4 regions of the Mycobacterium adipatum genome follow, and region 3 is predicted to be linked to each of the others. Evidence: predicted binding sites of a transcription regulator. Region 3 holds the regulator's gene; each other region holds the start of a gene.
What was found. The regulator LexA, encoded in region 3, represses DNA repair genes until DNA is damaged. The targets are predictions, from matches to a motif close to CGAACANNTGTTCG.

Region 1 (5,583 bases), 1.6 Mb from region 3:
AGCAACGCCGTGTACGGATCCCGCAATCCCCACCGCAATCCGGACCCGGTGCGCGCGGACACTCCCCCGCGGCCGACCGAACTGTACGGGCAGCACAAGTTGGAATCCGAAGCGTACGTGCGGGCCTCGTCGTTGCCGTGGATCGTGCTGCGGCTCGGCGGGGTGATGAGCACCGATCTGTCCGCGCTTCCGTTCACCATGGACGCGCTGTACTTCGAGAGTGCGCTGCCGACCGACAATCGCATCCACATGGTCGACGTCCGGGATGTGGCGAGTGCGTTCGCCGCGGCCACGGTCGCCGATGCGGTCGGCGAGATACTGCTGATCGCCGGTGACGAAACCCACCGTATGCGCCAAGGGGATGTCGGCGCGGCGTTGGCGGCGGCGCGCGGGATGCCCGGGGTGCTGCCTGCGGGCCGCCCGGGTGATCCGGACAGTGATGACGACTGGTTCATCACCGACTGGATGGACACCACCAGGGCGCAGGAACTGCTGAAGTTCCAACACCATTCCTGGCCCGAGATGCTCGACGAGATCCGGGTACAGACCGGTTGGAAGCGGTACCCCTCCCGGCTGATCGCCCCGCTCGCGCGGGCGTTCGTGAAACGGCAGGGCGCCTACCGTGGTGCACCCGGTCGGTATGCCGATCCGTGGGGGGCGCTGAGCGCCCGGCTCGGGGACACCAGCATCGACTCCGCGCCGGTATGACCGCCCTGGTGATGGGCGCCAGCGGGTTCCTCGGATCCCACGTCACCCGTCAACTGGCCCGGCGCGGTGACGGTGTCCGGGTGTTGCTGCGCCGCACCAGCGACACCCGCGGCATCGACGGCCTGGACGTAGAGCGTTGCTATGGCGACCTTTTCGACGATGACGGGTTGCGTGCCGCGATGACGGACGTCGACGTCCTCTATTACTGCGTGGTCGATGCCCGGGCGTGGCTACGCGATCCCGGCACGCTGTTCAGCACCAACGTCGAAGGGTTGCGCCGGGTCCTCGACATGGCCCTGGCGACCGGTATCGAGAAGTTCGTCTTCACCAGTACCGTCGGCACCTTGGCCGCCGGAACCGACCGACCGGTCACCGAAGAGGACGAAGCCGACTGGACCGGCGGCGGGCCCTATATCGAATCCCGCCGGGCTGCCGAGGCTTTGGTACTGGAGTACGCCCGCACCCGCGGATTGCCCGCCGTGGCGATGTGCGTCTCGACCACCTACGGTCCCGGTGATTGGCAGCCGACGCCACACGGCGGAGCACTGGCCATGGTGGCCGCCGGCCGATTTCCGTTCTACTTCGGCTATTCCCTCGAGGTGGTGGGCATCGAGGACGCCGCCCGCGCCATGCTGTTGGCCGCCAAGAAAGGCCGAATCGGCGAGCGTTACATCATTTCTGATCGCTTCATGAGTTCGCAGGAACTGCATGCCGTGGCGGCCGAGGCCGGCGGTGTGCGAGCTCCCCGCATCGGTATCCCGCTTCCGGTGCTCTACGCCGGTGCCCGGATCAATGATCTCGCCGCCCGGGTGGTGAACCGTGACCTGCCGTTCGCCACCGCCGGCCTGCGCATCGTCGAGAACATGGGCAGGCTGGACCATTCCAAGGCGGTGCGCGAGCTGGGTTGGCAGCCCGAACCTGTCCGCGACTCCATCCAGCGGGCCGTCCGCTTCTTCGCCGACCGAGGCCGATGACACGCTGGGCTTCCGCCGACGGCCTGCTCTTCCCTGCCGAACCGGATGCGCTACGGGTCGGTGGCGCCGACTTTCTGACCACCGCGATGCATCGGCTCGGGGCGCTGCCCTCCGACAACCGGATCACGACAGTGACCCGGTTCTCCGAATGCGGCGGCAGCAGCACCGGGCGCAACGCGCAGCTGGACGTCGAGTATCTGCAACCCGAACCGCCGACCGAGCTGTTCGTCAAGTTCTCCCGCGACTTCGACGATCCGCGCCGCGACTCTGTGGCCGACGCCGGGGTCGACGGGTTCGCCCGGCGCATACCGAGTCGCGTCGCGGCCGCCCGGACAACGCGCACACAGTGGACTCAGCAATAGGCACACCGGAATCTGCGCAGAAAGCGCTTCGCAGTCTTGACTCGGGCCGGTCACCGAGGTCTTCAAGAAAGTACTTGCACGGCTTGCATTTCCAGCGTAGACTCGAACACAAGTTCGAAGCGAAGTGGCTCCCACTCTCCAGGTGAGCCCGTGTCGGCGGCACCACGCCGTCGAGAAGGTTCGACCGACCCTGACGAGGGTGTGATCGAGCCATAGTGCCCCTGTGGAGCGTGTGTGTTGGCCTTGTCCGAAAGGTTGGGTCCCTTATGGACGCCACCGATGTGAATTGTTTTGTTGATGCGTTGATCGATGATCTGGCTCCGGCTGAGATGCCGGCCGACGATGCGCAGCGGACGTTGTTTCATCTGTTGGAGTGTCCGCGGCCAATGATCGATGACGACGCGCTGTTGGCGGTGTTGGCCGGGGCGGTGACGGTACGCAACCTGGCCGACCATGTCATCGCCTCGGCGGTGGCCGCTGCGGAGCGGGCCGGGATCCCGGCCCGGCGGCACCTGAAGACGGGCACCGATCTGCTCAGTCTGCTGGGGATGGCGCCTGGGGCGGCGGTGCGGGCGGTGCGGGTGGGCCGCGCGGCGCACCTGTTGCCGGCGATGACCACCGCGCAACGGTTGGGTGGGATCGGGATCGAGTTCGCCGACGCCGTCGGCAAAGGCGTTACGCATATCAATGCCAGAACCGAGCTGTCCGAGGATGATCGGGCGAGTGTGGTGACCAAGCTGATGACCCAGACGACCCCGGCCGAGGTGGGGAAGAAGGCGCGGGCGATCGCCATCGACCGCACCGCAGATCTACCGCCGCAGGAGCGTGCGGTACCGGTAGCCGAGGACGCCGACCTCAACACGATGACCCTCGTCCTGGACGAGGAAGGCCGATACGAGGCCACCCTCAACCTCGACGTCGGAACCGGGGAAGGGCTGTGTGCGGCGCTGGATCCGCTATGCCGGCCTGTCCCACTGCCCGACGGGTCGCCGGACCCCCGCTCCATCGACAAACGCCGTGGCGATGCGGTCGGGCAGATCCTGCGCACCTATCTGTCGCAGTCGACGCGACCGATGTCCGGTGGGGTGCTACCGCACGTCACGCTCATTCGCCCGGGGCAGCGCGGTGAGGAGGCGGTGGATTCCCTCGGGTTCGGTGGACCGGTCAGCGCCGCGACCGCGGATCTGATCGCATGCGATTCGACGTTGACCAATGTGATCGTCGACTTCTCCGGGGTGCCGCTTGATGTCGGCCGCGCGGAGCGGCTGTTCACCCTGGCGATCCGCAAAGCGCTCGGGGTGCGCGACGGGGGCTGCGCGCATCCGGGGTGCGGTCGTCCGGTGTCCTGGTGCGACGCCCACCACATCCAACCCTGGAGCGACGGTGGGTCAACGAGTTTGGACAACGGGGTGCTGCTGTGCCGGCTGCACCACAGCCTGATCCACCACGGTGGCTGGCAGGTCTACCTCGGCCGCGACCGCCACCCCTGGTTCATCCCACCGCACAAGCCGGGTGAGCCCGAACCGGAGCATCTGCGCTCACACGCCCGGCGCACCATGACCGACCTATCGGCCGCCGCATAACCAGAGCCTCGACGCCCCTTGAAAACTGAACAGTGAGAGCCGGTCCGGCTAGCGTGCCGCCGTCCGGCGGGCACCGGGCTCGGAGCCGATCACGCCGTCCTCCCGCAGTGCCCGGATCTCTTCGGGCGACAGGCCCAGCTGGGTGAGCAGTTCGTCATTGTGCTCGCCGAGCAACGGTGCCGCCGTGCGGTGAAGTTCCGCGGGTCCTCGTGACAGCGCGATCGGCAACGTGCTGTGTGGCGCGGCTGGGTTCACCGGGTGGCCGACGAACTCGAAGAACCGGCGGTGCCGTAGCTGCGGCAGCTCGGTCTGCCGGTGTGGCTGCATCACCTTCGCCACGGGAACCCCCGCCGGCCAGAGTGATTCGACGATCTCGTCGCCGGCGCGGGTCGCACACCACGCGGCGAGGTGTCCGTCGATCAGGTCGTGCTGCGCCACTCGGCCGGCGCGGGTGGTCAACGCCCCGGCCGCGGCCCAGTCGGGTGCGCCCAATGCGTCCCGCAGGGCGATCCACTGCGCGTCGGTGGCCACCGCGATCGCCACCCAACTGTCGGCGCGGCCGAACTCGTCGATATCGGCGCAGCGGTAGATGTTCTGCGGCGCGGCGGCCGGTCCACGGTTACCGTCGCGCTGCAACAGAGCCCCGTACGCGGAGAACTCGATCACCTGTTCGGCCGCGATGTTGAGGGCGGCATCGGCCATCGCCGCCTCGACCAGGACCGCCTCGCCGGTGCGGCGGTGGTGCTCGAGTGCCAGCAGCAGCGCGTTCAAGGCGTGCACCCCGGCGTTCGGGTCGCCCACCGCATACGGCTCGAACGGGGTGCGATCCGGGAAGCCGGTCAGCCAACTCAGACCGGTGGCGTCCTCGATGATGTAGGCGAAGGCCGGGTTGTCCCGCCACGGACCATCCAGGCCGAAACCGGGCATCCGCAGCATGATGATGCCGTCGCGCATGGTGCGCACGGCCTCGAAGTCCAAACCGATCTGGTCGATGACCCGAGGAGTGAAGTTCTCCACCACCACATCGCAGGTACCGATCAGGCGGCGAAGCAGATCGCGGCCCTGCTCGGTTTGGAAGTCGAGTGTCAACCCCTTCTTGTTTGTGTTGAGGGCCGAGAAGATCGGCGAGCGCTCCCACCACAATTCCTCACTGGCCGGAATGCCCGCGATCAGCCGGGTGCCATCGGGGCGCGCGGTCGACTCGAGATGGATCACCTCGGCGCCCAGCATGCCCAGGATGTGGGTGCACGACGGGCCGGCCCAGAAGGTGGTCATGTCCAGGACACGCATGCCACTGAACGGCAGGCGGTCCCGGTCACACGGTTGCTGCGGTTCCGGGCGTGCGGTCGGAGTCTGCGCGGTCACCTCTGCGGTGTGCTCGCCGAGAGCCGGGGCGGGGCTGGGCGGGCGCAGTGATACGCCACCGATGCGGTAGGGATGCGCGGGCTGAGTGAACCCGCCGTGCGGGTTGTCGACGAACGCTGCCCGCTCGACGAAATGATCCATCGCGGTGACATTCTCACCGTTGCCGACCGGGGCGTTCGGGATGCGGAAGGCCGAGGCCAGGTCGCGGATATCGTCGACGTTCTGGTCGCGGAGCCAGGTATAGAGCTCTTCGGCGTGCAGGTTGGCCTGCTCGGTGATGGTCAGGCTGGTGTCCTCGTCGATCCACTCGCTGTGACCTGACATGACGCACAGATCATGCCACTGCTGGGCCGTGCCACACCCCAGCGCCACCAGACCGTCGGCGGCCTCAGCGACACCTGGCACAGTGGGCCGCCGCTCGGTGCGCCACGGGCGGCCGAGCATCTGAAAGTAGGTGACCGGATAGTAGGTCAGGCACAGGATCTGCGTCTCCAACGCCGACAGGTCGATCAGCTCGCCGTACCCGTCCCGCAGCGCACGAACCCGGAACGCCTGCGTCATGGCCGCGGCGTAAGCGCCGGTCACCCACTC
Region 2 (5,583 bases), 200 kb from region 3:
AGGGATCGTACGAGAAGTCCGACATCACAGTGGCTTTCACTGCAGCGGCGAGCCCGGTAGTGCGGCCAGGATTGAATCCTCCCAGCCGTCCCGCAGCGCGGGTGCGACGGACATCCAGGTGACGATCTCGGCGGGCGGAGCATCCTTCCAGGATGGGTAGTGGTTCTCGAAGCAGTCCCACCCGCCGTCCAACGCCCAGTAGTGGATGACCTCGTTGAACCGGAACGTTGTGGTGAACGACCCGAGCCAGCGTTTACCGGTGCTTTCCGACCACGGTACGTACAGCCGTTCCAGTTCCCGGATGTAGTCGTCCTGCCTGCCCGGCTTGGTGTGCATGATCTCCTGGATGACCAGTTCGGCGCTGAAGCCCTCCTCCCGCAATTGGGCCAGGCTGCGGTTCTGCGGCGCGGCGTACATGATCCGACCTTCACCGTGCGCGCCGATCCCGGACAGGTAGGCCGCCCATTCCGCGGCCGCGAGGGCATGGCTACCGCCACGCGCGTGCGCCCTGCCGATGCGGGCGTAGTCGGCGAAGGCGTCGATCTCCCAGATGATGGTGATCTGCGGCCAGTTCCCGTTGTACGGGGTGGTCTCCCACAGTGCGAACAGCCGGGCCCCGAGCTGCTCCATCATGGGCTGATAGACGCCGGTGAATCGCTCGGTGAATTCGTCGCTCCCACCACTGCCCAGCCCGATGGTCTCGTGCAGATACAGCAGCGTGTGGCGGTGGTATTTACGCACCCAGCGAGCGTGACATTTGACGAGTGTTTTGTAAAGGTGCCGCCGTCGGGTCCGCTATCGTGACCCCATGACAGTGCAGCCGTTGGCCAACGGGTTCTGCTTCGGCGAAGGCGTGCGCTGGTTCGAGGGGCTGGTCTGGTTTTCCGACATGCTCGGCGAGGCCGTGCACACTGTCACCCTGCAGGGCGAGATGTCGACATTGCCGTTGCCCGGCCACGCGCCGTCCGGGCTGGGCTTCCGGCCGGATGGAACCTTGTTGATCGTATCCACCGAGCGACGTCAGATCCTGGCCTATGACGGCGAAAGCGTGTCGTTGGTGGCCGATCTGGGTGATCTGGTGCCGGCCGGTCTCGGCGATATGGTGGTCGACGGCGATGGTCGCGCCTATGTCGGTGCGCAGGCCCGCGAGGGCGGGGTGATCGTCCGACTGGACCGCAACAACCAGGCGACGGTGGTCGCCGAGGATCTGAGCTTCCCCAACGGCATGGTGATCACCCCGGACGGCACCTTCGTGGTCGCCGAGTCCACCGGCCGGCGCCTGAGCGCCTACTCCGTCGACGATGCCGGCGCCCTGCACCACCGCCGGGTGTTCGCCGCCGGGTTGGACGGTCCGCCCGACGGGCTGGCGGTGGATGCCGACGGCGGCGTGTGGACCGCGATGACACTGTCCCATCGGTTCGACCGCATCACCGCCGAGGGCGTCACCGACCGTATCGAAATGGGTGATCGCACCGCGATCGCCTGCGCGCTGGGCGGCCCCGAAGACCGCGCACTGTTCTTGCTGTCGGCCACCGACGCCTACCCCGACCGCCTGGTCGGCACCACGCTGTCCACGCTCGACGTGATCGGCGTCGACATCCCCGCTCCCTGACCCACTGGAGACAACAACCGTGTCCGACTGCTACTACGAACTCCTCGACGCCGACGACCCCGTCGGCGAGCGATTCGCCGCCACCGACCTGGTGCGCAGTACCTGGTCGGCATCCATCCAGCACGGCGCCCCGCCGTCGGCGCTGTTGGTGCGTGCGCTGGAACGCTGCGAGCAGCGGGAGGACACCCGGCTCAGCCGCGTGTTGGTCGATCTGCTGGGCCCGGTGCCCGCCGAGGGTGATCTGTGGGTGCGGTCGCGCCGCGAGCGCTCGGGTGCGCAGATCGAGTTGATCACCGCCGAGATGTTCGCTCCCGGCCCGGACGGCTCGCCGCGACCGGTCGCGCGCGCCAGCGGCTGGCGGTTGCAGAAGCAGGACACCACCGAGATGCTGCATTCGCCCGCGCCGGCATTGCGGTCGCTGGCCGAGGCCCGCAGTCGGGACATGGCCAAGGACTGGGACAGCAACTATCTGCACAGCGTCGACTGGCGCTGGCTGACAATACCTTTGGCTGACGGACCGGGTGAATCCTGGATACGTCCCACGGTCGATGTGGTCAAGGGCGAGACGATGACACCGTTGCAACGGTTGTTTGCGGTCGCCGACGATGCGAACGGAATCGGCGCCAAGATCGACATCCGGCAGTGGACCTTCCTCAACACCGACCTGGTGGTGCACATCCACCGCGTGCCGGAAGGATCGTGGATCGGCATCCGCGCCGAGACCAGCTACGGGCCGGACGGTATCGGCACCACACTGGGCACGCTGTTCGACGAGCAGGGTGCCGTCGGCGCCATCCAGCAGTCGGTGCTGGTGCGCCGCAGGCAGAGTCGCTAGAGCGGAGTCGCTGGGGCGGTCCGCTTCGGTGGTGTCCCGGTGCGCCGTGGCGGGTCCGGCGGGGTGTTGTGCCGCCGGACCCGCTGTGCGGGCGGTTTTCTCTGTCCAGTTGTCAAGGTGCGGTGCAGGTGTGGTTATGCGGCGGTGGGTAGGTCGGTCATGGTGCGTCGGGCGTGCGAGCGCAGGTGCGCCGGCTCGGGTGTGCCCGGGGCATGGGGTGGGATGAACCAGGGGTGGCGGTCGGGGCCGAGGTAGACCTGCCAGCCGCCGTGGTGGATGGCGGTGTGGTGCAGCCGACACAGCAGGACCCCGTTGTCGAGGCTGGTGGTGCCGCCATGCTCCCAGGGGATGATGTGGTGGGCGTCGCACCAGGACACCGGCCGCCCGCAGCCGGGGTGCGCGCAACCGCCGTCGCGGACCGCCAGGCCTTTGCGGATCGCGGGGGTGAAGAGCCGTTCGCTGCGTCCCACGTCCAGGGGTGCGCTGGCGGCGTCGACGAGCACCGTCGTGAGGGTGCTGTCACAGGCGATCAGCTCCGCGGTCGCGGTGCTGATCGGCCCGCCGAACCCGAGGAAGTCCACACGGGCTGTGGTGGGGCGGATGAGGGTGACGTGCGGGAGCACCCCACCGCTCATCGGGCGCCCCGAACCAGACAGGTAGGTGCGCAGGATCTGCCCGAAGGCGTCGGCGCGGCGCCGCCCGACCGGTCGGGGATCCGGGGATCCGTCCGGCAGCGGGACCGGCCGGCACAGCGGGTCCAGGGCGGCGAGCAGTTCTTCGCCGGTGAGCACATCAAGATCCAGGGTCGCGCTGAGGCGACCGTCGCCGGTCGGCACCACGCTCATGTCGTTGAGGTCGGTGTTCTCCGCCACTGGCACCGCTGTGTCGTCGACCGGGTGGGATTTGACCTTCTCGATGGCGATCCCGCGGGCCGTCTTGTCCACCCCCGACGGAGTGGTCTGAACCATCAGCGCCCTGACAACCTCGGCGCGCTCGTCATCGGACAACGCGACACGGGATTCGATATGCGCGACGCCCTTGCCGACGGCGTCGGCGAACTCGATCCCGACCCCACCGAGACGCTGCTGCGCCGTCAACGCCGGCAGGGCCTCTGCCGCCCGCCCCACCCGCGCCGCCCGATACGCCGCACCCGGAGCGACCCCGATACTGGTGAGCAGATCGGCCCCCGTGCGCAGATGCCGCCGGGCGGGGATCCCGGCCCGCTCCGCGGCCGCGACCGCCGAGGCGATCACATGGTCGGCCAGGTTGCGCAGGGTGACCGCGGCCGCCAGCACCGCCACCACCGCCTGGTCATCACGAATCCGCCTGGGGCTGTCCAGGAGGTGGAACAGGGTGCGATCCCCATCCCGCACGGCGGCAGGGGTGAGGTCATCGATCAACGCATCAACAAATGAGTCGAGATGGGTGGCGTCCATAGGGATACCGGCTTTCACAGAAGGTGCCCACACAAGGGCACGATCAGTTGGTACTACGGTTCATTAAGTCCCGCAGGACGCAACGAACCTCGCGGCGACCGAAGTCGCGGTCTGCAGCTCAACGAACCGTCATCCGGGAGCTACGTCACATTCGAACTTATGTTCGATGCTACGCCGAATCACGGCCCCGCGCAAGGGCCCTGCGCAAGAAAATCTCCGAGGGCCTTGGGGACAGTTCGCTGGTCTCAGCCCAGCAGGTGATCCGTATCGGCGAGCACACCAGTGCGTTTCCAGTACTCCACCGACCCGAACGGACTCAGCACGTACACACCACCATCGGGTGATTTGTACCAGGAGTGTTCAATCGAAGGGTGGCCCCACATCAGGGTGGCGACCTCGTCCTGAAGTTCGCGGTTGTAGCGCGCGTAGGCATCGGCGGTCGGTTCGATGGTGCGTTTGCCCCGCTCGATCAATGTTCGCAGCGCAGAACCGATGTAGCGCATCTGGCATTCCAGCATGAAGATCACGCTGCCGGCGTGGGCCAGCCCGGTCCCCGGCCCCGCCATCATGAAGAAGTTCGGGAACCCGGGTACCGAAATGCCGTTGAAAGCGCCGGGTTTGCCGTCCCACACCTCCGATATCGGCACACCGTCACGCCCGATCACCCGCATCGGGCACAGCACCTCCGAGGCCCGGAATCCGGTCGCCAGGATGATGACGTCGATGTCGTGGCGCCCCGCGGCGGTACTGACCGAGTTCTCATCGATTTCCGTGATCGGCTCATTGACCAGCGACACGTGCTCACGCCTGAGACAGCGCAACCAGCTGCCGTTGTCCTGCAGCATGCGTTTGGCCATCGGTGGATACTCCGGGGTGACCCTGGCGGCGAGGTCGGGAACGTCGCCGACCTGCTCCTCGATCCAGTTGACGAAGAATTCACGCCGGGCGGCGCTCGACGCGTTCGCGGTGCGCGGGAAGTCGTGCCAGTTCGGGTCGGCCCGAACCAGTTCCAGCATCTTGTCGCTGGACTGCCACATCAGCATGAAGCGGTACCAACGCGCATAGCCCGGCAGGTGGCGCATCGCCCACCGTTCACCGTCGGTGACGGCCGCGTGGTAGCGCGGGTTGGGCGCCATCCACTGCGGAGTCCGCTGATATACCACCAGACTTTCGACCTCGTCGACGATCGCGGGTCCGATCTGAAAGCCGCTGGCGCCGGCCCCGATGAGGGCGACCCGCTTACCTCTCAGATTCACCGCATGGTCCCACCGGGCAGAGTGGAAAGCCGGTCCGGCAAAGCTTTCGAGACCGGGTAGTTCCGGGATGAGCGGCCGGTTGAGGAAGCCGACGCCGGAGATGACGGCCGAGGCGCTGCGCTGCTCGGTTGATCCGTCGGCACCGCGCAGTGTCACCGTCCACCGCTTCGTCTCGTCATCCCACTGCGCGCAGGTGGCCTCCCGGCCCCAGGTCACATGATCGTCGATCCGGTGGTGTTTCATCACCGCACGGAAGTAGTCGTGGAGCTCGGGTTGACGGGTGTAGTAGGCGCTGAAATCGCGGACGTGCTCAAAGGAGTACGAGTAGAAGTGGCTCGCGACGTCGACTCGACAGCCCGGATAGCTGTTCTCGAACCAGGTTCCGCCGACATCGCGATTCTTGTCGACGACCTCGAACGGGATTCCGGCCTCCCGCAGCCGGAT
Region 3 (5,583 bases):
GCTGGAATTCCGGATGAGCCAGCACGGGCACGACGCGGTCGGATTCACCGTGCACGTGCCGCACTACCTGGCCCAAACCGCCTACCCACCGGCCGCCGAGACCCTGCTCGCCGAGGCAGCCCGGGCGGGGGCGCTGCAGATCCCCCTGGCCGCGCTCGGGGAGGCCGCCGCCGAGGTGCACACCAAGATCAACGAGCAGGTCGAGGCCAGCGCCGAGGTGGCTCAAGTGGTGGCCCAGCTGGAGCGTCAGTACGATGCGTTCGTTGCCGCTCAGGAAAATCGCTCGTTGCTGGCACGTGACGAGGAACTGCCCAGCGGTGACGAACTGGGCGCCGAGTTCGAGAAATTCCTCGCCCAGCAGGCGGACGGCAAGTTCGGGGAGGGCTTCACCGACGGCGAGGAGTGACCGACATGACCGATCGCAAGCCGAACCTGCGCAGCGTGCCGGAGATCTCTCCGGCCCTGCAGTTCCGCACCATCCACGGCTATCGTCGAGCGTTCCGGGTCGCGGGTTCGGGTCCGGCGATCCTGTTGATCCACGGCATCGGCGACAACTCCACGACCTGGCACACCGTGCAGGCGATGCTGGCGCGGCGTTTCACGGTGATCGCGCCCGATCTGCTGGGCCACGGACAGTCGGACAAGCCGCGCGCCGATTACTCGGTGGCCGCCTACGCCAACGGCATGCGCGATCTGCTCAGCGTGCTGGACATCGACCGGGTGACCGTCGTCGGCCACTCCCTGGGCGGCGGCGTCGCCATGCAGTTCGCCTACCAATTTCCGCAGCTGGTCGACCGGCTGGTGCTGGTCGGCGCGGGCGGGGTCAGCAAGGACGTGAATGTGGCGCTGCGGGTCGCGGCACTGCCGGGGGCCACCGAAGCGCTGGCGCTGCTGCGGTTGCCGCTGGTGCTGCCCGCCCTGCAGGCGGCCGGACGCATCGGCGGGGCCCTGTTCGGGTCGACCGGACTGGGCCGCGATCTGCCCGACGCCCTGCGCGTGCTCGCCGATCTCCCCGAGCCGACGGCATCCTCGGCGTTCGCCAGGACGCTGCGCGCTGTCGTGGACTGGCGCGGCCAGGTGGTCACCATGCTGGATCGCTGTTATCTGACCGAATCCGTTCCCGTGCAACTGGTCTGGGGTACCCACGACTCGGTGATCCCGGTCAGCCACGCATGGCTCGCACATGCCGCGATGCCGGGCTCGACGCTGGAGATCTTCGAGGGATCCGGGCATTTCCCCTTTCACGACGACCCTGACCGTTTCGTCGACGTGGTGCAGCACTTCATCGACACCACGATTCCCGCGGAGTACGACCACGAACTGCTGCGCGGCCTGCTGCGCACCGGTATGAGCGAACGCGCGATCACCGGTTCGCTGAACACCAGGGTCGCCGTGCTCGACGCGATGGGCGCCGACGAGCGCAGCGCCACCTGACTACCATCGGGGTATGGCCGTCGATGTTGCAGTCCTGCGAGTGTTCACCGATGCACGGGGCGAGTTCGGCAATCCCCTCGGCGTGATCGATGCGGCGACCGTGGATCCGGCCGACCGCCAACGCGTGGCCACCGAATTGGGTTACAGCGAAACGGTGTTCGTCGATCTTCCGGAGCCGGGAGCGGCGAGCGCACACATGCGGATCTTCACTCCGGTCGCCGAACTACCGTTCGCCGGGCACCCGACGGTGGGCACCGCGTGGTGGCTCAAGCAGCGCGGCACACCGGTGCGGACGCTGCACGTCCCGGCGGGTCTGGTGCAGGTGGAGTATCTGCCGGAAGCCGACGGCGAGTGGACCGTGATCAGCGCCCGATCGGACTGGGCACCCGATATGGCCATCTACCACCTGGAGTCGGTCGAGCAGGTGCTGGCCGCCGACACCGCCGATTACACCGACGACGTCGAGCATTACCTCTGGGCGTGGACGGACGAGTGCCGGGGCGCTCTGCGGTCCCGGATGTTTGCGCCGCACCTCGGCATCGCCGAGGACGAGGCGACCGGCGCGGCGGCGGTACGGATGACCGACCACCTGAGCCGAGATCTGCTCATCACCCAAGGCAGAGGCTCCGAGATTCGTACGTGGTGGGACCCGGCGGGTTGGGTCAAGATCGCGGGCCGGGTGGTAGCCGACGCCGGCGTCCGACTGGATTGAATCAGCCGGAGGTGGAGACACGGTGGGCGCGCAGCGCCTCGATCTCCCGTTCGAAATCGTCGGCCGAGGTGAAGGACCGGTACACCGAGGCGAACCTCAGATAGGCGACCTCATCGAGATCGCGGAGCGGGCCGAGGATCGCGAGTCCCACGTCGTGGCTCGCAATCTCGGGCGAACCCGCGGCCCGCACGGCGTCCTCGACCTGTTGTGCCAACAGGTTGAGCGCATCATCGTCGACCTGTCGGCCCTGGCATGCCCGGCGCACACCCTTGATGACCTTCTCCCTGCTGAACGGTTCGGTCACCCCGCTGCGCTTGACGACCGCGAGCACCGCGGTCTCGACCGTGGTGAATCGACGGCCGCATTCCGGGCAGGACCGGCGACGCCTGATGGCCTGACCCTCATCGGTTTCCCGGGAGTCGACGACACGTGAGTCCGGGTGACGACAGAACGGACAGTGCATCACCGCTCCTTCGCCGCACCGCAGATCGACCAGTTCGAATGTCGTCGAGCCTACCTGGGTACCGCAGAGCACGCGTCAGCCGATCGGTGCGATGAGCGTCTGCCCGGCCTGCACCGTGCCTGTTTCGAGCTTGTTGAGCTCGCGGATGCGCTCGACGATCTGGCCCGCGGGCGCATCCGGGGCCACCCGGTGGGCGATGTGCTGCAGCGTCTCACCGTCCTGCACGTACACCACCGACAGGCGGGTGGGCAGCTGGACGGGCTCTTCGGTGGGACCGCCCAGCTGGGCGACGAGCCCGAGCCACAGGGTGATTGCGCCGGCCAGCAGGGCCAGCAGCACCGTGGCGGCCGGTGTGATCGGCCGGCGCCGGTGCGAGGCGCGGGACATCAGCACCCCGCTGCCGCGGTGGCCCAGGGGTGCACCACCGGGGCGGCGCGAGGATGGGACACGACGCCGGCGCACGACGACGTCGCGGGGCAGGGGCCACACCTCGGCGGCCATTGCGGGCCGCGGCGACCGAGCCGGGGCGTACGCACTGTGCCGAGTGTCCGGGCGAGCTTCGAGAATCGTCATCTGAGCGCCTCTCCGAGTAGGGGTCTTTCGCTTCTGTGTTCGAATGCTAGTCGATCATGTGTTCGATGAATAGAACATGTGATCGAACTGTTGCGAAACGATAGACCGGGGCACCGACAAGTGGACGCGTCCCGCGCGGCCACCCGCCGGGCCGAGGGCGAACACGACACGCCTCGAACACATGTTTGATTATCTGTGCGGTGGCGACTACATTCGGGCACATGAGCGACAGCACCGAAACCCCTGAGGCACGCTCCAGCCTGACCGAGCGTCAGCGCACCATCCTGGAGGTCATCCGCACCTCCGTGACCAGTCGCGGGTATCCGCCGAGCATCCGTGAGATCGGCGACGCCGTCGGCCTGACCTCCACCTCGTCGGTGGCGCACCAGCTACGCACCCTGGAACGCAAGGGTTACCTCCGCAGGGACCCGAACCGGCCCCGCGCCGTGGACGTGCGCGGTTCCGACGATGTGGTGACCCCCATCGTGACCACCGATGTGGCCGGGTCGGACGCGCTCCCCGAACCGACATTCGTGCCGGTGCTCGGCCGGATCGCCGCGGGTGGCCCCATCCTGGCCGAAGAGGCCGTCGAAGAGGTCTTCCCGCTCCCCCGCGAGCTGGTCGGCGAGGGTTCGCTGTTCCTGCTGAAGGTGGTCGGCGAATCCATGATCGACGCCGCGATCTGCGACGGCGACTGGGTGGTCATCCGCCAGCAGAACGTCGCCGAGAACGGCGATATCGTCGCGGCCATGATCGACGGCGAGGCGACCGTGAAGACCTTCAAGCGAACCCGCGGTCAGGTGTGGCTGATGCCGCACAACCCGGCGTTCGAACCGATCGACGGTAACGACGCGGTGGTGCTCGGCAAGGTCGTCACCGTGATCCGCAAGATCTGACGGACCCTCAGTCCGCCCGGACGAATCCGTTCGTCCGGGCGAATTCCTCACTGGCGAACCAGATCTCGGCCTCGGTGTCGCGGTAGCCCGGGCTCCCCGGAGCCCAGTACAAACCGGTCTTGGTGTCCGCCTTGATCGGGTAGCCCTCCGGCGCCCGGTAGCGGTCACCGGTGGCCAGCCGCATCGAGGTCCATCCGGCGTCCTCGGGCTCGTCGTCCTGTATCGCGGCGTGACGCCCACTCGGGAAATCCGGTTCGTACGCGGTCTGCGGCGGCGCGATCACCGCGGTGGGTGACTCGATCCGCGTCGGCGCGGTGTCCACGGCGTCCGGGTCGTCGTCGAAACTCAGCACCGCATCCTGCTCGGCGTCGAGCTCTTCGAGATCGTCGGCGTCGACATCGCGCTCCGCGGCGGGTTCGCCGTCGTGGTCGTCGGCGTCGTATCCGTCGCCGTCGTATCCGTCGCCGTCGTACTCGTCGCTGTCGTACTCGTCGGCGTAGTCGTCACCGCTGTAGTCGTCACCGTCCTCGGTGCCGGATTCGGCCGGCGGCGCCGACGCCCACGGGCTCTGCGGGGTGTAGGGAGCCGGTTCCGGGCGGCTGGGGTACCCGGATTCGTAGCGGTCCCCGTATCCGCCGCTGTAGCCGCGTTCGTAGGGATCCTCACCGTCGTGGTGACCGTCGTCGAAGTGGCCGTCACCGAAGTGGTCACCGTCGCGGGGACGGCGGTTACGCAGGACCGCGACGCCGATCAGCGCGAGCACACCGAGCAGCGGGATCAGGCCGAGCAGCCACCACCAGGAGAACCAGCTGGCGCCCTTGCCGGAATCGCCGTCGGCCTGCGGCCCGTCCGCCGGGGCCTGCGGCGCGTCCGCGCCCGGCACCTCGAGTCCGGCGAGCTGAGACTGCAGACCGGCGGGCTCGGTGCTGAACTTCTTGGCCGCCCGGTCCCACGAGATCGAACCACCGTTGAACTGCTGGCTGACGATATCGCCGTTCTCGGTCTGGTCGGCCTTCGGCGCCCCGAGCTCACCGGTGGCGCCACCCAGCTTCTGCCATGCGGCGTTCATCGCGCCACGCACGATGACGGCGCCGAAATCGGGTGTCCAGAAGATGACGGGCTGGTCCTCCGCGGCGAACTCGACCACCCGACTCTGCGGGGTCAGTCCGCCATCGGCCTCGCTGGTGGTGGGGAACCCCAGATCGCCGGTCGGCCCGCCGACACTCTCGTACTTGGCCAGCACCTGTCCGGTGACCACGTTGGCGCCGGTGTCGGGGCTGTAGAAGATCTTGCCGCCGGCGTAGTTCTGCCCCACGCCGTCGGCGCCGATCGCGTACTGCGCGCCCTCCTCGGCGCCCAGCGGCCCGAGTGCGCCGCCGGCGGCACGGCGGGCGGCGGCGATGGCAGAGGTGGCGTCCGAGGGGACCTCGATGGCCCCGAGCTGACCTGCCAGCTCAGGCGGCACCGTGGTGAAGGCCTTGGTCTTGCGGTTCCACGAGATCTCA
Region 4 (5,583 bases), 690 kb from region 3:
GATCGCTTTGGCTATCCGGGCGGGGCGTATCTGTCACCGGATGGCGTGCCCTTTGCGGAGCGCGCTCTACCGCCTGACAGCGCCACCAAACCATACTTCCAGTACGTCGTCGCGGACCCATCTAAGCTCCCACCGGGATGGCGTATCGAGGAATCTCAGGTAGCGCCCTGGTTCCATCAGCCCGGAGGCGGCACGCAGTACCGCATCATCGCGCCAGGCAGCGAGAGGCCATCGACGCAAGCGTTGGTCGACTCGGGCTTCTTGAGAGAGGTCGGATAACAAATGTCGAACTTCACACGGCTAACGGAGCAGTGGATCAAATGGACACGGCTGTCAGGTATGACCGACGTATCTGTATCCGAGGCCGACGAAGATTGCCTCATCCGATTCAAGTCCGCGGATGAATCATTCTTCCTTAGGCGAGAAGGCACCTGGTGGGTAATCGACGAGGTTGACGATCGCGGCAAACGCTACGACGATACGGCGAGATTCTCTACCTTTGAACTGGCGGAAAAGTACTTGATTTGGACGTGGGGTTCGGTGGCGCGCAGTGTCCTCCGCGCTGAGCAGCTCGGCGTGCGCCTCAACTCACTTGGAATGGCGCCCGGCGTAAGAGTCGAGCCCACCGATCGGGAGTATGTGGTGGAACTGCATGCCGCTACCGGAGTCGCAATCCTGCCATTATCGAGGGCGACGATCGCGAGCCACTGGATGACCTTGTCCATCGAAGAGGTCGAGCAGATGCTTGAAGCAGGTCTTGGCTGACACAGCGCGCACCGCAGGGCCCGCGCGTCAAGGTACGACTGCGGGCTACGGGCACTCCTCGGAATCGATCCGCACCACACCGAAGTCGATCTTGGTGCTCACGGTGAACGTGCCACCCGGCGCCGGCGTCGAGCTGCATACCTGCCAGTTGCGGTCGCTCATCTGCGCACGATCCTGACCGGTGAGGTCGGTCGAACTGCTGAACCAAACCTGCCCGCCGCTCACCGACTGGATCGCGTCCTGCGCACCCTGCAGGTCCATGCCAATCAGGTTCGGCATAGTCCAGGACGGCTCCGCCGACGCAGGCGGGGCTCATCGCGATCGCAACACCGACCAATGCCGCCACCACAACAAGATTTCTCATCGATTTCTCCTTGGCTCTGAACTTCTCATCTTTCGACATCCCCGCCTACCTCAATCACACCGCGATGGACGAGATCGAACGCAGCCTGCTGCCACTGGGCAGCGCCATCCCCGGTCGCGCCCGACCGGACCTCGACGCCGATCAACTGCAGGATCTGGTGTTCGTCACGATGGGTGTCACCTCGAGCGCCTGCCTGCGCATCGCGCTGCAGCGACCAACCGGCTCGGACCGCGACGCCATGGTCGCGCTGACCGCCAGGATGTTGGCGGCCGCGCTGACGCCGGATCCGAGTTGACCCTGATCTGTTTCGCCACAGACGTGTCGCCACCTGGCCACCGGAACCGCGACTGAAATCCTGATACATAAACCCTTGCGCAGGTTGCATTTCCGGCATATACTCGAACACAAGTTCGAATGCGACGGGGCTCCCATCTTCACCCGGTGAGCTTCAGACCGCGACTACGGTCGCCGCCAGGTTCGACTGCCCCTTCGGGGTCCAGTCGGGCTGTATTGACTGATCGTGCGCTGTGCGTGCCTTCTGTGAAAGTCGGTATCCCCATGGACGCCACCTATCTCAATAACGTCATCGATGGGCTCATCGACGACCTCACCCCGGCAGCCGTCCCGGAGGACGGTGCCGATCGGCTGTTATGTCATCTTCTGGAATCTCCGCGCCGGATCGTGGATGAACCGGCGTTGCTCGCGGTATTGAGTGCCGCGGTCACGTTGCGCAACCTGGTCGATCATGTGATCGCCCAGGCCGTCGCAGCCGCAGAACGGGCCGGCATCCCGGCCCGCAAGCACCTGAGCACCGGCGCGGACCTACTCGCCCAACTGGGGATGTCGCCGGGTGCGACGTGGCGGGCGGTGCGGGTCGGACGCGCAGCACACTCCCTGCCGGCGCTGACTCAGCAGCAGCGCCTCGGTGCGGTCGGGATCGAATTCGCCGACGCCGTAGGCAAGGGAGTCACTCACATCACCGAACGGGTCCCCTTGTCCGACAACGACCGCACGAACATCGTGACGAAGTTGATGATCGAGACCACCCCGTCGGATGTGGCCAGGAAGGCTCGCACGATCGCCATCGACAAGGCCGCCGCGGCACCCTCGTCCGAGGATGTCGTACCGGTCGCGGAGAACACCGACCTCAACGACATGACACTGGCCGTAAACGGCGAAGGACGTATCACCGGCACCCTGGACCTCGATGCGCTCACCGGCGAAGAACTTATCGCAGCGCTCGATCCGTTGTGCCGGCCCGTACCGCTACCCGACGGATCAGCGGACCCCCGCCCGGTCGGGCGGCGTCGCGCGGAGGCGTTCGGGCAGATCATGCGGACCTACCTGTCGAATTCGCAGCGCCCAATGTCGGGAGGTGTGCTCCCGCACGTCACTGTGATCCGGCCCGCCGAACACGGCGTGGACACACTGGGATTCGGCGGGCCCGTCAGTGCCGCCACCGCCGAACTCATCGCCTGTGACAGCACTCTGACTTCGGTGATCGTCGACCACTCGGGCGTACCCCTGGATGTGGGGCGCAGCGAACGGCTCTTCCCGCCCCATATCCGTAAAGGGTTGGCGGTCCGTGATGGTGGTTGCGCGCACCCCGGCTGCGGGCGACCGGTGTCCTGGTGCGATGCCCACCACATCCGACCGTGGGAACACGGCGGAACCACCTGCCTCGACAACGGAGTACTCCTCTGCCGGCTCCACCACACCGCCATCCACCACGGCGGCTGGCAGGTCTACCTCGGCGCAGACCGGCATCCCTGGTTTATCCCGCCCCACCAGCCCGGTGAAGCAGAACCTGCGCACCTGCGATCCCACGCACGGCGCACCATGACCGATCTGCCCGCCGCCGCATAGCTTCAGCATCAGCTTCACGGAACCTTGAAAACTACACAGAGAACGCACACGCGGCGGGAACCGGCGAAGATCACGGCGCCGGACCCGCCACGATGAATCCTGCCGTGACCCACGGGCCTGCCAACTAGCCTCCGCCGAGCACCAACGACACACCGTTGGATTTCAGTTCGGCGAACGAGAAGCTGAGTTCACCGCGTCGCCCTACATTCACGACGTAGCGATCCTGCCCTTCCGTGATCTCAAAGGTGATCCCGAAAGTGCACATGTACCGACCGCCTCGCCCCTGCTCCAGGTAAGTCGTCGTCAGGATCTCGCCCTTGCCGTTCTTGACGGTGACGGGCGTGCCGGCGTTGACGTCGCTGTAACCGCCCGTTCCTTCGCAATCAGACCCGTCGACATCGATCGACGGCGAGTAGGTGCTCGGCGAGTCGTCGTTGAGGGTGAAACTACCGGTGATCGTCGCGGTCTCGAGGACGTGAAACCCTTCACTGAACTCCGGGCAGAAGTGCTGCACCGCAATCTCATCGGCGGGCATTCCTTGCTGCGCAGCACCCGCGCTCAGTTGGCGGCAGACCTGCTTGCCGTGGGCCACCGCGTTGGCATCCGAATTGAATTCGCCCGAGTAGTCGGACTGCTTCAGGGCTTTGAGATACTCCTCATCAGGGTTGACCTGCTCGTGGTTCAGATACAGGTACGCACCGACACCTGCAGCAGCGAGCACCACCATCGCCATCACCGACGACGCCACCAGCCACATTCGGCGTCGACTGCTGGTTTCCTTCTGCACCGGACGTGAATCAGACTCGGCAACAGCGCCTTCCAGCTGTTGCTTTCCGATCGGGTCGAGCGTCTCGCCACCGCCGTCGCGAGTCAGGTCTGTCGGCTGCCCACCGACGAAATAGCGGCCTTCGTGCCGTCCGGTCGGGTCAGGCCGCCACCCGGTGTCACTGGCCTCGCTGACGACGGGGACCGCCGCCTCATGCCAGGTGTCGCCCACCTTGACGGCGCCGCACGATCCGCACCGCGAGTAGTCGCTGAGCGCGGCCCCGCAGAACACACAGAATCCCATGGTCGCGTCACTCACTTTCGGTACACCGTGGTGCGCTCCGGGCCGAACATGGAGCTGATGAACTTGGCGAAGCAGTCGTCGACCCCGAAGTCCTGTTCGTCGCACCACTGGTTGGCGTTCTCGGGGAAGGTCCACGAAGGCCCGACCACGGTCACCCACCAATCGGTGTCGCTGAAGGTCGACCACTGACCCGAGTACACGAGGCGAGCCTGGCCGAATCGCTGCCGAAAGTTGAGATGATCGCGCAGCACGTCGGCGTCGGTCAGCGCCCGGCCGTCGACCACCAGACCGGCCCGCTTCGAACTGACCTGCGGTACCCATCGGTTGAACGCATTGCTTCGCAGATCGGCAAAGTCGGCGTCCCGCAACTCCCCGAGAACCGCCTTGGCCACACCGTCCACGCTCCCGTGTTCTGGATCCGCGGGTCCGACAGCGACCAGCTCCTCGGCGCCCGACTTCGAAGCAACCGGCGTCGCTGTGCGGTCTTCTGACCGATGCGCAGTGAGCGTCGGTTTGCCACCCACCATGTCGGGAGTCCTCCAGTACATCCCGTGCGGAAACACCAGCGTGCGGTGGTCCGGCACGCCGGCCTTCATCTCGACCGGCGATGCCGAGAAATCGAACTCGCCTGCCGCGATATCTCGTTGGCCGTCTGCCACCGTCACCCGGACCGCCTTGCCCGCTTCGACGTCACCGCCGGCGCATCCCGAGAAGAAGGCTGCACCGATCTTGATCCCCTCGGCCGTCATATCGAACGACTCAGTCTCCAGAATGGGTGGCTCCGTACACACAGCCTGCGTGGGTGCGGCGGGCGGCGTGCCGGCACCGAATCCCCCAGAATCCGGACTGGCTTCATCCCCCGGCGACCTGGTGAACAGCACCGCTGCGGTCACACCGGCGACCGTCGCCACCACCGCGGCAATGACTCCGACGATCAACCCGAGCCGCCGTGTGGATTGGGCCGTGCCGTCCTCGCGCGAGTCCTCATCGGCCGGAAACGGCACCACACCGATCGGTGACCCGCACAGACTGCAGAACCTGTACGCCGGTGAGTTCACGTGCCCCTGCGGACAGAGCACCGTCCCCGACGAGTCACCCGCCCGACTCCACGCGTCTGTCATTGCCTTATCCCCCTACAACAACCTGGGGACAAACTACGCTGACCTCGGAGTACGTGCACGGGATTGCATTCACCCGTTCGTTTGCCAGACCGCCCTACGGACACTCCTCGGAGTCGATCCGCACCACACCGAAGTCGATGTTGGTGCTCACCGTGAACGTGGCACCCGGCGCCGGGGTCGAGCTGCATACCTGCCAGTTGCGGTCGCTCATCTGCGCACGATCCTGACCGGTGAGGTCGGTCGAACTGCTGAACCACATCTGCCCGCCGCTGACCGACTGGATCGCGTCCTGCGCACCCTGCAGGTCCATTCCGATCAGATTCGGCATGGTCCACGACGGTTCCGCCGTCGCAGCCGGGCTCATCGAGATCGCCACACCAACCATCGCCGCGGCCATC

Region 1: a site for LexA is predicted at 2,148-2,161, ahead of A7U43_RS11195 (HNH endonuclease signature motif containing protein). Genes of this name have one in related genera too.
Region 2: a site for LexA is predicted at 4,036-4,049, ahead of A7U43_RS19695 (HNH endonuclease signature motif containing protein). Genes of this name have one in related genera too.
Region 4: a site for LexA is predicted at 1,529-1,542, ahead of A7U43_RS21980 (HNH endonuclease signature motif containing protein). Genes of this name have one in related genera too.

What each region holds. Positions count from the first base shown of each region.
Region 1 is NZ_CP015596.1:2,352,622-2,358,204, reverse strand. Features, by position in the region: gene A7U43_RS11210 (NAD-dependent epimerase/dehydratase family protein) at 1-708, shown strand, start outside; gene A7U43_RS11205 (NAD-dependent epimerase/dehydratase family protein) at 705-1,682, shown strand; gene A7U43_RS11200 (hypothetical protein) at 1,679-2,044, shown strand; gene A7U43_RS11195 (HNH endonuclease signature motif containing protein) at 2,311-3,627, shown strand; gene A7U43_RS11190 (CaiB/BaiF CoA transferase family protein) at 3,676-5,583, opposite strand, start outside.
Region 2 is NZ_CP015596.1:4,144,640-4,150,222, forward strand. Features, by position in the region: gene A7U43_RS19675 (cytochrome P450) at 1-25, opposite strand, end outside; gene A7U43_RS19680 (NIPSNAP family protein) at 37-741, opposite strand; gene A7U43_RS19685 (SMP-30/gluconolactonase/LRE family protein) at 809-1,612, shown strand; gene A7U43_RS19690 (thioesterase family protein) at 1,632-2,447, shown strand; gene A7U43_RS19695 (HNH endonuclease signature motif containing protein) at 2,582-3,883, opposite strand; gene A7U43_RS19700 (flavin-containing monooxygenase) at 4,129-5,583, opposite strand, start outside.
Region 3 is NZ_CP015596.1:3,946,793-3,952,375, forward strand. Features, by position in the region: gene A7U43_RS18725 (proteasome assembly chaperone family protein) at 1-406, shown strand, start outside; gene A7U43_RS18730 (alpha/beta fold hydrolase) at 412-1,434, shown strand; gene A7U43_RS18735 (PhzF family phenazine biosynthesis protein) at 1,448-2,146, shown strand; gene nrdR (transcriptional regulator NrdR) at 2,148-2,609, opposite strand; gene A7U43_RS18745 (LysM peptidoglycan-binding domain-containing protein) at 2,685-3,182, opposite strand; gene lexA (transcriptional repressor LexA) at 3,404-4,078, shown strand; gene A7U43_RS18755 (LGFP repeat-containing protein) at 4,086-5,583, opposite strand, start outside.
Region 4 is NZ_CP015596.1:4,636,030-4,641,612, forward strand. Features, by position in the region: gene A7U43_RS21960 (TNT domain-containing protein) at 1-279, shown strand, start outside; gene A7U43_RS21965 (hypothetical protein) at 340-765, shown strand; gene A7U43_RS21970 (hypothetical protein) at 811-1,026, opposite strand; gene A7U43_RS21975 (hypothetical protein) at 1,140-1,424, shown strand; gene A7U43_RS21980 (HNH endonuclease signature motif containing protein) at 1,661-2,995, shown strand; gene A7U43_RS21985 (DUF732 domain-containing protein) at 3,120-4,064, opposite strand; gene A7U43_RS21990 (zinc ribbon domain-containing protein) at 4,076-5,185, opposite strand; gene A7U43_RS21995 (hypothetical protein) at 5,280-5,583, opposite strand, start outside.